One region of the Variovorax sp. J22R115 genome, then DNA from elsewhere that is predicted to be linked to it. Evidence: predicted binding sites of a transcription regulator. Region 1 holds the regulator's gene; the other holds the start of a gene.
The links. Region 1 encodes NrdR, which represses ribonucleotide reductase genes. Its sites were predicted from a motif close to CACNANATNTNGTG; they were not measured.
Positions count from the first base shown of each region.

Region 1 (6,073 bases):
TGCAGGTCATGACCCGCGTCCATGGCGAAAAGTACGAACCCGCCGGCGGTGCGCTCACCGCTTTCGACCCGGTGACCAACATGCGCGTCGGCGTCAAGGTGCTGCAGGAATGCATCGCCCGGGCCGGCTCGCTCGAGGGTGGCCTTCGCTACTACGTCGGCGCGGCCAATCTCAGCGATGACGGCGGCTACGCCGTCAAGGTGCTCGCCGAACACGAACGCCTGCGCCAGGTGGTCGGCGGCCGAACACCTTCCGTCATCACGCCGCCGTCCGCCGTCACTCCGCCGGCCGCGCGCACGAACCCCGTCCCGGTCGCGGCACCGACCAAGCAGCCGAAGCCCGACCTGCAGGAGGCGCAGGACGCGCCGCAGGAACGGCAGGCGGCCCCGGAGGCCGCGCGGGATTCGCAACACCTGGCGCTGCTCTCCAACTCTTAGGCTTTTCAGGACGGTGGCAATCGCCGTCGGCTACACTCGGCCAGCACGCGACTGGCGATAGGCGCAACCCTTTTCAGGTGCATTGCGCTGACGTGGACTACCACTGGGAAGCGTGCCGCCTGCGGACTCGAGCAGGTGTTCAGCCGTTCGCCTGGGCAGCCCTTGTTTGGTTGAAGAACAAGGACCATCGTCTTGAAGGACTGCCATGTACCACCGCAACATCCTGGTCGAACAGACCGATCCTGAAATCTTCGCCGCCATCCAGGCCGAGAACGCGCGTCAGGAACATCACATCGAGCTGATCGCGAGCGAAAACTACGCGTCGCCGGCTGTCATGGCTGCCCAAGGCTCGCAACTCACCAACAAGTACGCCGAAGGCTACCCCGGCAAGCGCTACTACGGCGGTTGCGAACACGTCGACGTGGCCGAGCAACTGGCCATCGACCGCGTCAAGCAACTGTTCGGCGCCGATGCCGCCAACGTGCAGCCCCACTGCGGCGCTTCCGCCAACGAAGCCGTGATGCTGGCCTTCCTGAAGCCTGGCGACACCATCATGGGCATGAGCCTGGCCGAAGGCGGCCACCTGACCCACGGCATGCCGCTCAACATGAGTGGCAAGTGGTTCAACGTCGTGAGCTACGGCCTGAACGACAAGGAAGAGATCGACTACGACGCCATGGAACGCAAGGCGCACGAATCGATGCCCAAGCTGATCATCGCCGGCGCCTCGGCCTACTCGCTGCGCATCGACTTCGAGCGCTTCGCCAAGGTCGCCAAGGACGTCGGCGCGATCTTCATGGTCGATATCGCGCACTACGCAGGCCTCGTGGCCGCGGGCGTGTACCCCAACCCGGTGCCGCACGCCGACGTGGTCACCTCCACCACCCACAAGAGCCTGCGCGGCCCGCGCGGCGGCATCATCCTCATGAAGTCGCAGCACGAGAAGGCGATTAACAGCGCCATCTTCCCCGGGCTCCAGGGCGGTCCGCTGATGCACGTCATCGCCGCCAAGGCCGTCGCCTTCAAGGAAGCGCTCTCGCCGGAATTCAAGACCTACCAGCAACAGGTGGTCAAGAACGCCCAGATCGTGGCCGAAACGCTGACCGCGCGCGGCCTGCGCATCATCAGCGGCCGTACCGAAAGCCACGTGATGCTGGTCGACCTGCGTGCCAAGGGCATCACCGGCAAGGAAGCCGAGGCCGTGCTGGGCGATGCGCACATGACCATCAACAAGAACGCGATCCCGAACGACCCCGAGAAGCCGATGGTCACCAGCGGCGTGCGAATCGGCACCCCGGCCATGACGACCCGCGGCTTCAAGGACGAAGAAGCCCGAGCCACGGCCAACCTGGTCGCGGACGTGCTCGAGAACCCCCGCGACGCAGCCAATATCGAGGCGGTCCGCGCCAAGGTGCATGCGCTGACGAGCCGTTTCCCCGTCTACCGCTAAGCCGATGGCACGCACGCCCGGCATCGCGCATCCTCACGGCTCGGCGCCGGACGGAGCGGCCGCATGAAGTGCCCCTTCTGCGGCCACCTCGAAACGCAGGTCGTCGAGACACGCATTTCGGAAGACGGCGACTTCGTGCGGCGCCGGCGGCAGTGCGGCGGCTGCGACAAACGCTTCACCACCTACGAACGGCCGGACGTCAACTTCCCGGTCGTGGTCAAGAAGGATGGCAGCCGGGCCGACTTCGACGCCGGCAAGGTGCGCGCGTCGATGATGCTGGCGCTGCGCAAGCGCCCGGTCAGCATCGAGCAGATCGACAACGCCCTGCTGCGGATCGAGCAGAAGCTGCTGTCCAGCGGCTTGCGCGAAATCGAGTCGACCAAGGTCGGCGAGCTTGTGATGCGGGAACTCAAGAAGCTCGACAAGGTGGCCTACGTACGGTTCGCGTCGGTGTATCGGAGCTTTGAGGATGTGGATGAGTTCAGGCAGTTGTTGAGGGATATTTGATCGCGTTCCTTGCGCGATCACCCTCCGCTGCCACAAACGCCATTGCCGCAATCCCCTTTCGTGTCGGGGTCGCAAAGCTTCGGCCTACCGGATGGCGCAAGAACAATCGAGCTGCGTCGCCCTGTTTCGGCTTTGAATGTCAGGCAGCCTGCGCCAAAGCCTGCGGTCTTCCCCCGCGAGTACCCGTTGGCGTCGTAACTCAACGACTTGTCGAAACCGTTGCCGAGCCCGTCGACCGCAACACCCGCTCGAAGCGCATCGAAGGTGCGCAGCACCTCCCGATTGCCCTCGACGCTGGTCGCGACCTCCCACCCGTTCGACCAGTCCTGGTTTCGCGGAGTCAGCGTCACGCTCTGCGAACGCTTGATGGCTTCGGTGCGCGCCAGACTCAGGGCAGCCAGGAACTCACTGGCGCTCGAAGCCAGCCGCTGATTGAGCGACAGATCGCGGAATCCAGGCACGGCGATGGCTCCCAGGATGGCGTCGAGTGCGACAACCACCATCATTTCGATCAGGGTGAAACCACGGGCCCGATGATGAAACATGGCGTGCGTGGTCATTGCCAGCACCTGCTCACATCCTTGCCGGTGCATCCCTTCTCACCCGTGCTTTCGATCCAGATATTGCCGACCGCATCATCCGAGAATCCGGGTTTGAGGTTGGCAGTCAGCTTGATGCATAGCCGGGCATCCGTAGTTCCACCGCAAGCGGCAACTGCGAGGTCGTATTTGCTGCCCGGCTCGCTTTTCGTCATCGTTGCGCCTGTCTTGTAGCTTGCTCGTTGGGTATAGAGGCGTTCCTGCTGCTGCATCTCCTGCAAGAGCGCGGTGCGCGCTTCCGCACGCCAACCGCGCCGGACCGAGTCCATGTAGGAGGGATAGGCAATGGCGCCCAGAATGGCCACCACCGCCACCACGATCATGAGTTCGATCAGCGTGAAGCCCTGAGCCGGTGGCTGCCGGGTGGACGACGGAATCACGCGCTTCATTGCTTGACGTCCTTGAAGTTGGTGATCTGTCGCCAGTTGAGGCGGCCGGCAATCTGCGACACGATTCCTCCCGATATGGGGCTATCGATCGAGACGCCGGGCCCGGCACCCGTCCCCGTACCCTGATTGATGACGGAGACCTTCTTGCTCTCGATACGGCGGCCGAACGAGTCCGTCGAACTGTACGCACCATCGCCCGCCTGAATCACCAACGGTGAACTGAGCAAACCGACCGTTGACGGAATGCAGGTGCTGCCCGATGACAACCCGGTCATCGCGTTCACCGCGCAACTGTGGCCGCCACCGCCAGCGCCGCAAGTATTCGGATTGGGAATCAGCGTATTGAAGAACAGATAGCCATCGCTCAACACCATTTGCGAGACTTGGCGCTCGCCCTCGCTCTCCGAATCAGGCAAGTCGAAGTACCAACCGCGACGTTGGGATGTTTCGCCGTCGTAGTTTCCATAGACCCCGACCGGGTCCAGGGTCTTGTAGGTACCGGGAGTCGAACCGGTGCGACCGAACTGATTGAGATAGTTCACCACGCCGCTGGAGTTTCCCTCGCCCGGGAGCGGATTGACGATGAACACGCCGGACCTTGCATCCCACTCCGCGGCTTCGTTCGCGATCTTCTCGAACCGTTCGTTCTGGGCCGTGGGGCCCGTGAACTTCATGGGTGCACGCAACACCCCACCATATCGATTGTTGGTGTTGTCCATCAGATATCCGAATGCGGCAAATCGCATCTTGTCGGAATACGTCTGGATCGTGCCCATCGGCTTGTAGTTTCCGTTCGGGTACTTCAGGCAGAGGTCGCTGCGAACGGGACCCTCGGTCTGCGAACAGACCTCGACGCGGGCGTTATAGGGAGCCGCCGTCTTCCCAGGTCCAAATTTCTGGTTGTTGCCAGGTGCGTCGCAAGTCCCCTCCTTGGACGATCCGACGAACAAGCGATCGCGGCAACTGGCAATGCTGACTTTACCGTCGCTCTTCACTACGCCACTCTTGACCAATGGCGTCAGCTTGTCGAGATTGCCGACCAGCTCGTGGCTGGGGAAATACGCACCATCGTTGTAGAAGTTGGGTTGAAGCACGGCGCGCTGGAGAACTGTTGAATCATGGTCCCGTCAGGTTTGGCCGCGTCGCCGGCGCTGCTACGACCAAAGAAGCGCACCATGAGAGAGTCGTTCCGAGACTTCGAGTCCGTGTCGTTCTCACCGAAACTTTCGCCATTGCCATTCACCGTCGTGTTGCTCGCACCCGCGACATTGAGGTCGATCAGACTTCCGGACTTGGGATTGCCAGCGACAACGCCCATGCCATCGGTCAAGTGGTCGGGTGCAAAGTCCCTGTACCCCGACTGGCGGATAAGACTCTGAACGACATAGCGTGTGAAGCGAAGCGAATCCTGGACCGCCTGCACGTCGGTGTCGGTGTTGAACAGCTTCTTCCCGGCGAGGAAGGCCATCGAAGCGGCGAGCACGATGACCAGGCCCAGTGCCATGGCGACCATCAACTCGATCAAGGTAACGCCGCGCTGCTGCGCTCGGGACGCCATCTCAGGAGCCCTCAGAGCCATCGTAGGCCTGTCCTGGCGCCAGTTGCATGACAACGCGAGGCAACTTTTCGGAGTTGGTCAGTTCGTCGCCTCTGGTGTGCGGCGTCCAGCCCAGCTTGACCACCAGGTTCCTGCCTTGGTCGGCACAGCCCCACGTGAAGTCATCCACGCCCTTGCTGACCGGGTCATCGTCGAAGCAGACGACCACATGCGCACCGGGCAGAGAGTTCCTGACGCGCTCGACCCAGTTGCGAAGATCCCAGGCCGCAAGGTCCGCCTCGTTGCAGTTGGCATCAACACCAACACATTGGGGGCCGCCCTGTTTCCATGGGAGGGGATCGCTGCTCGTCAACTCGGAGAGCAGATAGGGGTTACCGTCGACTTTCTTTGCCGAAGCGTTCTTGTTGATGCGTGCTTCTTCCGACAACTCGCGCATCAGATTGACCGCCGTCGTGAACAAACCGGACTCGGTCGTGCTCTTCACGGACGTCATCAACATACCCACCACCCCCAGCAGCCCAATGCTGAGGACGATGATCGAGACAAGCACCTCGATAAGAGAAAAGCCTGCGGCAGGACGTTTGTATAACGCCATATTTTTTATACCTTCCCTGAACATCGATACCCAAGGGATTCCCTTGTGTTCGATGACGAAGTCTAACGACGACGACCTGCCGCTCATCCCTGCTTGACTACCGCTCGTATGATTCTTCCATGCCCACTCACAATGCCGATGCGCAGCAGATCGCTGCCGCACAACAACTAGCAGTCGATGCGCGCTATCTCACTGACCCCAACCCTCGCGTAGGCTGCGTCCTGATCGATGCAGCGGGCGAGCTGGCCGGAGCGGGCCACACTCAACGCGCGGGGGGGCCTCATGCGGAGATCGTGGCGTTGCAGGATGCTGCTGCGCGAGGTCGTTCAGTCGCCGGTGCAACGGCCTATGTCACGCTGGAGCCCTGTTCTCATCACGGCCGCACCGCTCCCTGCTGCGATGCCTTGATCGCCGCGGGCATCCGACGCGTCGTCGCCTCGGTCGCGGATCCGAACCCTCTCGTCGGCGGCCAGGGCTTCGAGCGCCTTCGCGCGGCCGGCATCGAGGTGGTCGTGGGCCCCGGCGCCACCGAGTCACG
Region 1 is NZ_JASZYM010000003.1:233,474-239,546, forward strand. It holds gene QTI04_RS06415 (transglycosylase SLT domain-containing protein) at 1-437, shown strand, start outside; ZMP/ZTP riboswitch at 475-601, shown strand; gene glyA (serine hydroxymethyltransferase) at 643-1,887, shown strand; gene nrdR (transcriptional regulator NrdR) at 1,951-2,394, shown strand; gene QTI04_RS06430 (GspH/FimT family pseudopilin) at 2,412-2,954, opposite strand; gene QTI04_RS06435 (type IV pilin protein) at 2,951-3,382, opposite strand; gene QTI04_RS06440 (hypothetical protein) at 3,379-4,476, opposite strand; gene QTI04_RS06445 (PilW family protein) at 4,401-4,961, opposite strand; gene pilV (type IV pilus modification protein PilV) at 4,942-5,535, opposite strand; gene ribD (bifunctional diaminohydroxyphosphoribosylaminopyrimidine deaminase/5-amino-6-(5-phosphoribosylamino)uracil reductase RibD) at 5,655-6,073, shown strand, end outside.

Region 2 (6,073 bases), on a different contig from region 1:
ATCCTCGGCCAGGGCCTGGCGGAACTCGCGCTGCCGTTCGCGCTGAGTGCGCATCCGGCATGGGCTCCGCTCGCCGCACTTGCGGGGCAGACCTTCTCACGGCGCACGCCCCAATCAAAGGAAATTCCCGTCGCGCAAGCACAGGGCACGGCGCGCGAAGTCCGGGTGCGCACACGCCTCACGCAAACGAGGGATCGCCACACCGAAAGCTTGTGCGTGATGTTCCTGCAGGATCTGCGCGAACTCGAAGCCCGCATCCGCACCGAGAAGCTGGCAGCCATGGGACGCATGTCGGCGGCGGTCGCGCACGAGATCCGCAATCCGCTCGCCGCCATCACCCAGGCCAGCGCACTGCTCGGCGAGGACCTGGTCGACCCTGCGCATCGGCAGCTCACAACGATGGTGCAACAGAACGCGCAGCGCCTGTCGCGCATCGTCGACGATGTGCTCGATGTGGCGCGGGCCCGGCAACAGCGCGTGCTGCCGCTCGGCGAACAGATCATCCTCGACCCGACCGTCCGTACGCTCGCGGAAGAATGGGTGCAGCACGCGCAGCGGCAAGGCGTGCTGCTGGCGCTCGACGCGACCGGAAGCGACGTGCGCTTCGACGTCGAGCACCTGCGCCGCATCCTCGTGAACCTGCTCGACAACGCAGCGCGCTATGCAGGGGACCGCGAGGGTTCGATCCAGATCACCACGCGCGTGAACTCCGCCGGCCGGCCTTGCCTCCAGATATGGAGCGACGGTGCACCGCTCGAACCCGCGGTGCAGCGGCATCTATTCGAACCCTTCTTCTCTTCCGAAAGCCGTTCGAGCGGCCTGGGTCTGTTCCTGTGTCGCGAGTTGTGCGAGCGCCACGGCGCGACGATCGGCTACGAGCGCCGCACTCTCTCCCCGACAGGGCCGGAGGGCAACGAGTTTTTCGTCGCGTTTGCAGCGGCCGAAACTCGACTGACACAATAGCAGTGTGAGCACCCCTAACCCGTCCGCGCCGCGCCCCGCCCAGATCCTGGTCGTCGACGACGAACCCGATCTGCGCACACTCTATGAACTCACGCTGCTTCGCGAGGGCTACCGCGTCGAGGCGGCCGGCAGCGTGTCGGAGGCCTGGCAGCACCTGGAGGCCGGCCGCTTCGATGCCGTGATCACCGACATGCGCCTGCCCGACGGGCTCGGCATGGAGATCCTCCTGCGCATCCAGCAGGACCAGCGCGCCGAGCGCTGCGTCGTGATGACGGCCTACGGCTCGGCTGAGAATGCAGTCGAGGCGCTCAAGGCCGGCGCATTCGACTACCTCACCAAACCGGTCGACCTGAAGCAGTTCCGTTCGGTCGTGGCGTCCGCCGTGCAGGCGACGGCACAGCCGACCACGGCGAAAGCGGTTCGTACGGGCGACGACGGCGGCAAGGCGGTGCCGGCCATCGGCAGCAGCGGCGTCGCTGCGCTCGAACGGCTGGTAGGCGAATCCGAACCGATGCGCCTCGTCAAGGCACGCATCGCCAAGGTGGCGCGGGGCATGGCGCCGGTGCTGGTGCGCGGAGAATCCGGCACCGGCAAGGAACTGGCCGCGCGCGCCGTGCATGCGTGCAGCCAGCGCAGCGACGGTCCGTTCGTCGCAGTCAATTGCGGCGCCATTCCCGAGAACCTTCTCGAAGCCGAATTCTTCGGCGCGCGCAAGGGCTCCTACACCGGCTCTTCCCAGGACCGCGACGGCTATTTCCAGGCGGCACGCGGCGGCACCTTGTTCCTCGACGAGATTGGCGACCTGCCGCTGGCGATGCAGTCCAAGCTGCTGCGCGCCATCCAGGAGCGCAGCGTGCGCCCCATCGGCTCGACGCAGGAGGATGCGGTCGACGTCCGCATCGTGAGCGCCACGCACAAGGACCTGCACGCCGAGGTCCAGACCAGCCGCTTCCGGCAGGATCTTTTCTACCGCCTCAACGTGATCGAGATCGCCGTGCCGGCCTTGCGCGAGCGTCGCAGCGACCTGCCCGCGCTGTGCATTGCGCTGCTCGAACGCATCGCAGGCGATGCCGGCATGCCGGTGCCCTCCCTGTCGGCCGATGTGCTCCAGCGCCTGTCCGAGCACCCGCTTCGCGGCAATGTCCGTGAACTGGAGAACCTCCTGCATCGCGCCGTCGCGTTGAACGACGGCGACATGCTGCATCTCGACCTCGTCGACAGCGCGGTGATCCCTGCGGAACCCGCGTTGGCGGAGCCCGTCCTTCTGCCGGAACCCGGTCCCGCGACCGCGCCCCCATTGCCCACGCGCCAGGCATCGGCGATGCCGAGTGATCTGCAAGGCTACCTCGATGAGCAGGAGCGCCAGATCCTCATCCGCGCCCTGCAGGAAACCGGCTTCAATCGCACGGCGGCGGCGGCGCGCCTCGGCTTGAGCCTTCGACAAATCCGCTATCGCATCGCGCGCCTAGGCATCGCGACACCGAATGGCGATGATGGCAATGGTCTCGGTGCCGATGAATGAACCCGGCGCCGGACTCTGGCAGTCCGGCTGGTATCGCTTCGCCCGACAGTTGCGCTCCCCCAATTTCGGGCCACGCCCGGACGGCGCGCAGATCGACCTCGTCGTCCTGCATTCGATCAGCCTGCCACCCGGCCGCTACGGCGGCGACGAAGTGCAGCAGCTCTTCACGAATCGCCTCGACTGGGACGCGCATCCCTACTTCGCCGCCATCCGCGGCCTGGAGGTCTCCGCTCACTTCTATATAAGACGCAACGGCGAGCTGTGGCAGTTCGTGAGCTGCGACGACCGCGCGTGGCACGCCGGCGCTTCGTCCTGGCGCGGCCGCGCGAACTGCAACGACGATTCGATCGGCATCGAGCTCGAAGGGCTGGAGGGCGAACCCTTCGAAGGCGCGCAATACGAAACCCTGGCCAGCCTGTGCCCGGCGATCGCGCAGCACTACGCGATCGAATTCATCGCCGGCCACGAACACATTGCGCCGGGCCGCAAGGAAGACCCGGGCGCCGGCTTCGATTGGCGCCTCCTGCGCGCGGAACTCGGTTGGGATCCGGCGATGTTCCCCCCGGACGTCGCAACACGCTGAAATTTTTCAATCGCGAAGCAACGGGCGATGTATCCCGGGTGCATCGCCGCGAATGATCCCCCGCGCTGCGCAAGCGCAGCAACCATGCGGTTTTCAGGCCCAAATCCCTCTGAAACCCCCGTAGATCGCGGACCCAGTTAACGTGGGGCACTGGTGATGCGGGATAAATGTGCCTTCGGCGTCCAGCAACAAAAATCACGGTCGTTGTAGATTGTCGAAAACACTATATCTAGTGGGTTGTGGACCCCATGGGCCCCAGATATAGTGTGCCTGCCCGGCGCGTACCGCCCGGAACAATGGCCAACACGGCACTGCCGCCCCAACAAGAATTGCCAACGAGGATCGAATGCAAACAGCCCTGACCCCCCCCTCCTCTACTTCCCGCGCCGTACCCTCGACGCCGCAAAACCGCGACGTTGCCGGCTCGCCTGCAGGTAACGCGCTCGCCCATTACCAGATCATTCGCCGCAACGGCGCGGTCGTGCCTTTCGAGCCGAACAAGATCGCCATCGCGATGATGAAGGCCTTCCTTGCAGTGCATGGCACGCAGGGCGCGGCTTCCGCCAGCGTGCGCGAGACGGTCGACAACCTGACGCAAGGCGTGGTCCGCGCCATGGTCCGCTCGCGACCGGGCGGCGGCACCTTCCATATCGAGGACGTGCAGGACCAGGTCGAACTCGGCCTGATGCGCGGGGGCCACCACGAGATCGCCCGCGCCTATGTGCTGTACCGCGAACGCCGCTCGCAGGAGCGCACGAAGCAGGGCGGTGCGGACACGCAGGTGGCAGTCTCCACGCTGCACGTGCTGGACCGCGGCGAGCGCGTGGCGCTCGACCTGAACGAACTCAAGGACCTGATCGAATCCGCCTGCACCGACCTGGGCGACAGCATCACGGCCGGCCCGATCGTGGCCGAGACGATGCGCAATCTCTACGACGGCGTTCCGCTCGACGAGGTCTACAAGGCTTCGATCCTCGCTGCCCGCACGCTGATCGAGAAGGACCCCGACTACACCTTCGCCACCGCCCGCCTGCTGCTGCACACGATCTTCAAGGAAGTGATCGGCCGCGAAGTGCCGCCGGCCGAACGGGCCCAGGCCTACGCCGACTACTTCCCGCAGTTCATCAAGAAGGGCGTCGACAACGAGTTGCTCGACGAGAAGCTGCTGCAGTTCGATCTGGCCCGCCTTGGCGCCGCGCTCAAGCCCGAACGCGACATGCAGTTCGACTATCTCGGCCTGCAGACGCTCTACGACCGCTACTTCCTGCACGTGCGCAAATCGCGCATCGAACTCCCGCAAGCCTTCTTCATGCGCGTCGCGATGGGCCTCTCGCTCAACGAGATCGACCGCGAAGCCCGGGCGATCGAGTTCTATGAAGTGCTGTCCTCCTTCGACTTCATGTCGAGCACGCCGACCTTGTTCAACAGCGGCACGCTGCGCTCGCAGCTGTCCAGCTGTTACCTGACGACCGTGCCCGACGACCTCGACGGCATCTACGAGTCGATCAAGGAAAACGCGCTGCTCTCCAAGTTCGCCGGTGGCCTGGGCAACGACTGGACGCGCGTGCGCGCCCTCGGCAGCCATATCAAGGGCACCAACGGCGAATCGCAGGGCGTCGTGCCTTTCCTGAAGGTCGTGAACGACACCGCGGTCGCAGTCAACCAGGGCGGCAAGCGCAAGGGCGCGGTCTGCACCTACCTGGAAAGCTGGCACCTCGACATCGAGGAATTCCTCGAACTGCGCAAGAACACCGGCGATGACCGCCGCCGCACGCACGACATGAACACGGCGAACTGGATTCCCGACCTCTTCATGCGCCGCGTGATGGAAAAGGGCACCTGGACGCTGTTCTCGCCTTCCAACGTGCCTGACCTGCATGACAAGTTCGGCGCCGACTTCGAAACCGCCTACGTGGCCTACGAAGAAAAGGCTGCGCGCGGCGACATCAAGCCGAGCCGCACGCTCCAGGCCACCGACCTCTGGCGCAAGATGCTCACGATGCTGTTCGAAACCGGGCATCCGTGGATCACATTCAAGGATGCCTGCAACGTGCGATCGCCTCAGCAGCACGCCGGCGTGGTTCATTCGTCGAACCTCTGCACCGAGATCACGCTCAACACCAGTGACACCGAAACCGCCGTCTGCAACCTCGGCTCGGTCAACCTGCTGCAGCATCTGAAGGACGGCAGAGTCGATCAGGAAAAGCTCAAGCGCACCATCTCGACCGCGATGCGCATGCTCGACAACGTGATCGACATCAACTACTACGCTGTCAAGAAGGCGCGCGATTCGAACCTGCGCCATCGCCCGGTCGGCCTCGGCCTGATGGGCTTCCAGGACGCACTGTATGAACTCCGCATCCCCTACGCCTCGCAGGAAGCCGTGCAGTTCGCCGACGAATCGATGGAAGCGATCTGCTACCACGCCTACTGGGCCTCGACCGACCTGGCGCGCGAACGCGGCAAGTACTCGAGCTACAAGGGCTCGCTGTGGGACAAGGGAGTGCTTCCGCCCGACACGCTCGACCTGCTCGAAAAGGCACGCGGCGGATACGTCGAAGTGGACCGTTCTGCAACGCTCGACTGGGACGCGCTGCGCCAGAAGATCAAGGCCGACGGCATGCGCAACTCCAACTGCGTCGCCATCGCACCGACCGCGACCATCTCGAACATCATCGGCGTGGATGCATCGATCGAGCCCTGCTTCGGCAACCTCTCGGTCAAGTCCAACCTCTCCGGCGAGTTCACCGTCATCAACCATTACCTGGTGCGCGACCTCAAGCGCCTGGGCCTGTGGGACGACGTGATGGTGATGGACCTGAAGCACTTCGACGGTTCGCTGCGTCCCATCGACCGTGTGCCGCAGGACGTCAAGGCGCTCTACGCGACCGCGTTCGAGGTCGAGACCACGTGGTTGGTCGAGGCCGCTGCGCGTCGCCAGAAGTGGATCGACCAGGCGCAGTCGCTCAACATCTACATGGCCGGTGCATCAGGCAAGAAGCTCG
Region 2 is NZ_JASZYM010000007.1:257,958-264,030, forward strand. It holds gene QTI04_RS14665 (nitrogen regulation protein NR(II)) at 1-963, shown strand, start outside; gene QTI04_RS14670 (sigma-54 dependent transcriptional regulator) at 968-2,485, shown strand; gene ampD (1,6-anhydro-N-acetylmuramyl-L-alanine amidase AmpD) at 2,478-3,068, shown strand; gene QTI04_RS14680 (ribonucleoside-diphosphate reductase subunit alpha) at 3,415-6,073, shown strand, end outside.
Region 2: the regulator NrdR is predicted to act here: its motif matches at 3,290-3,303, upstream of QTI04_RS14680 (ribonucleoside-diphosphate reductase subunit alpha).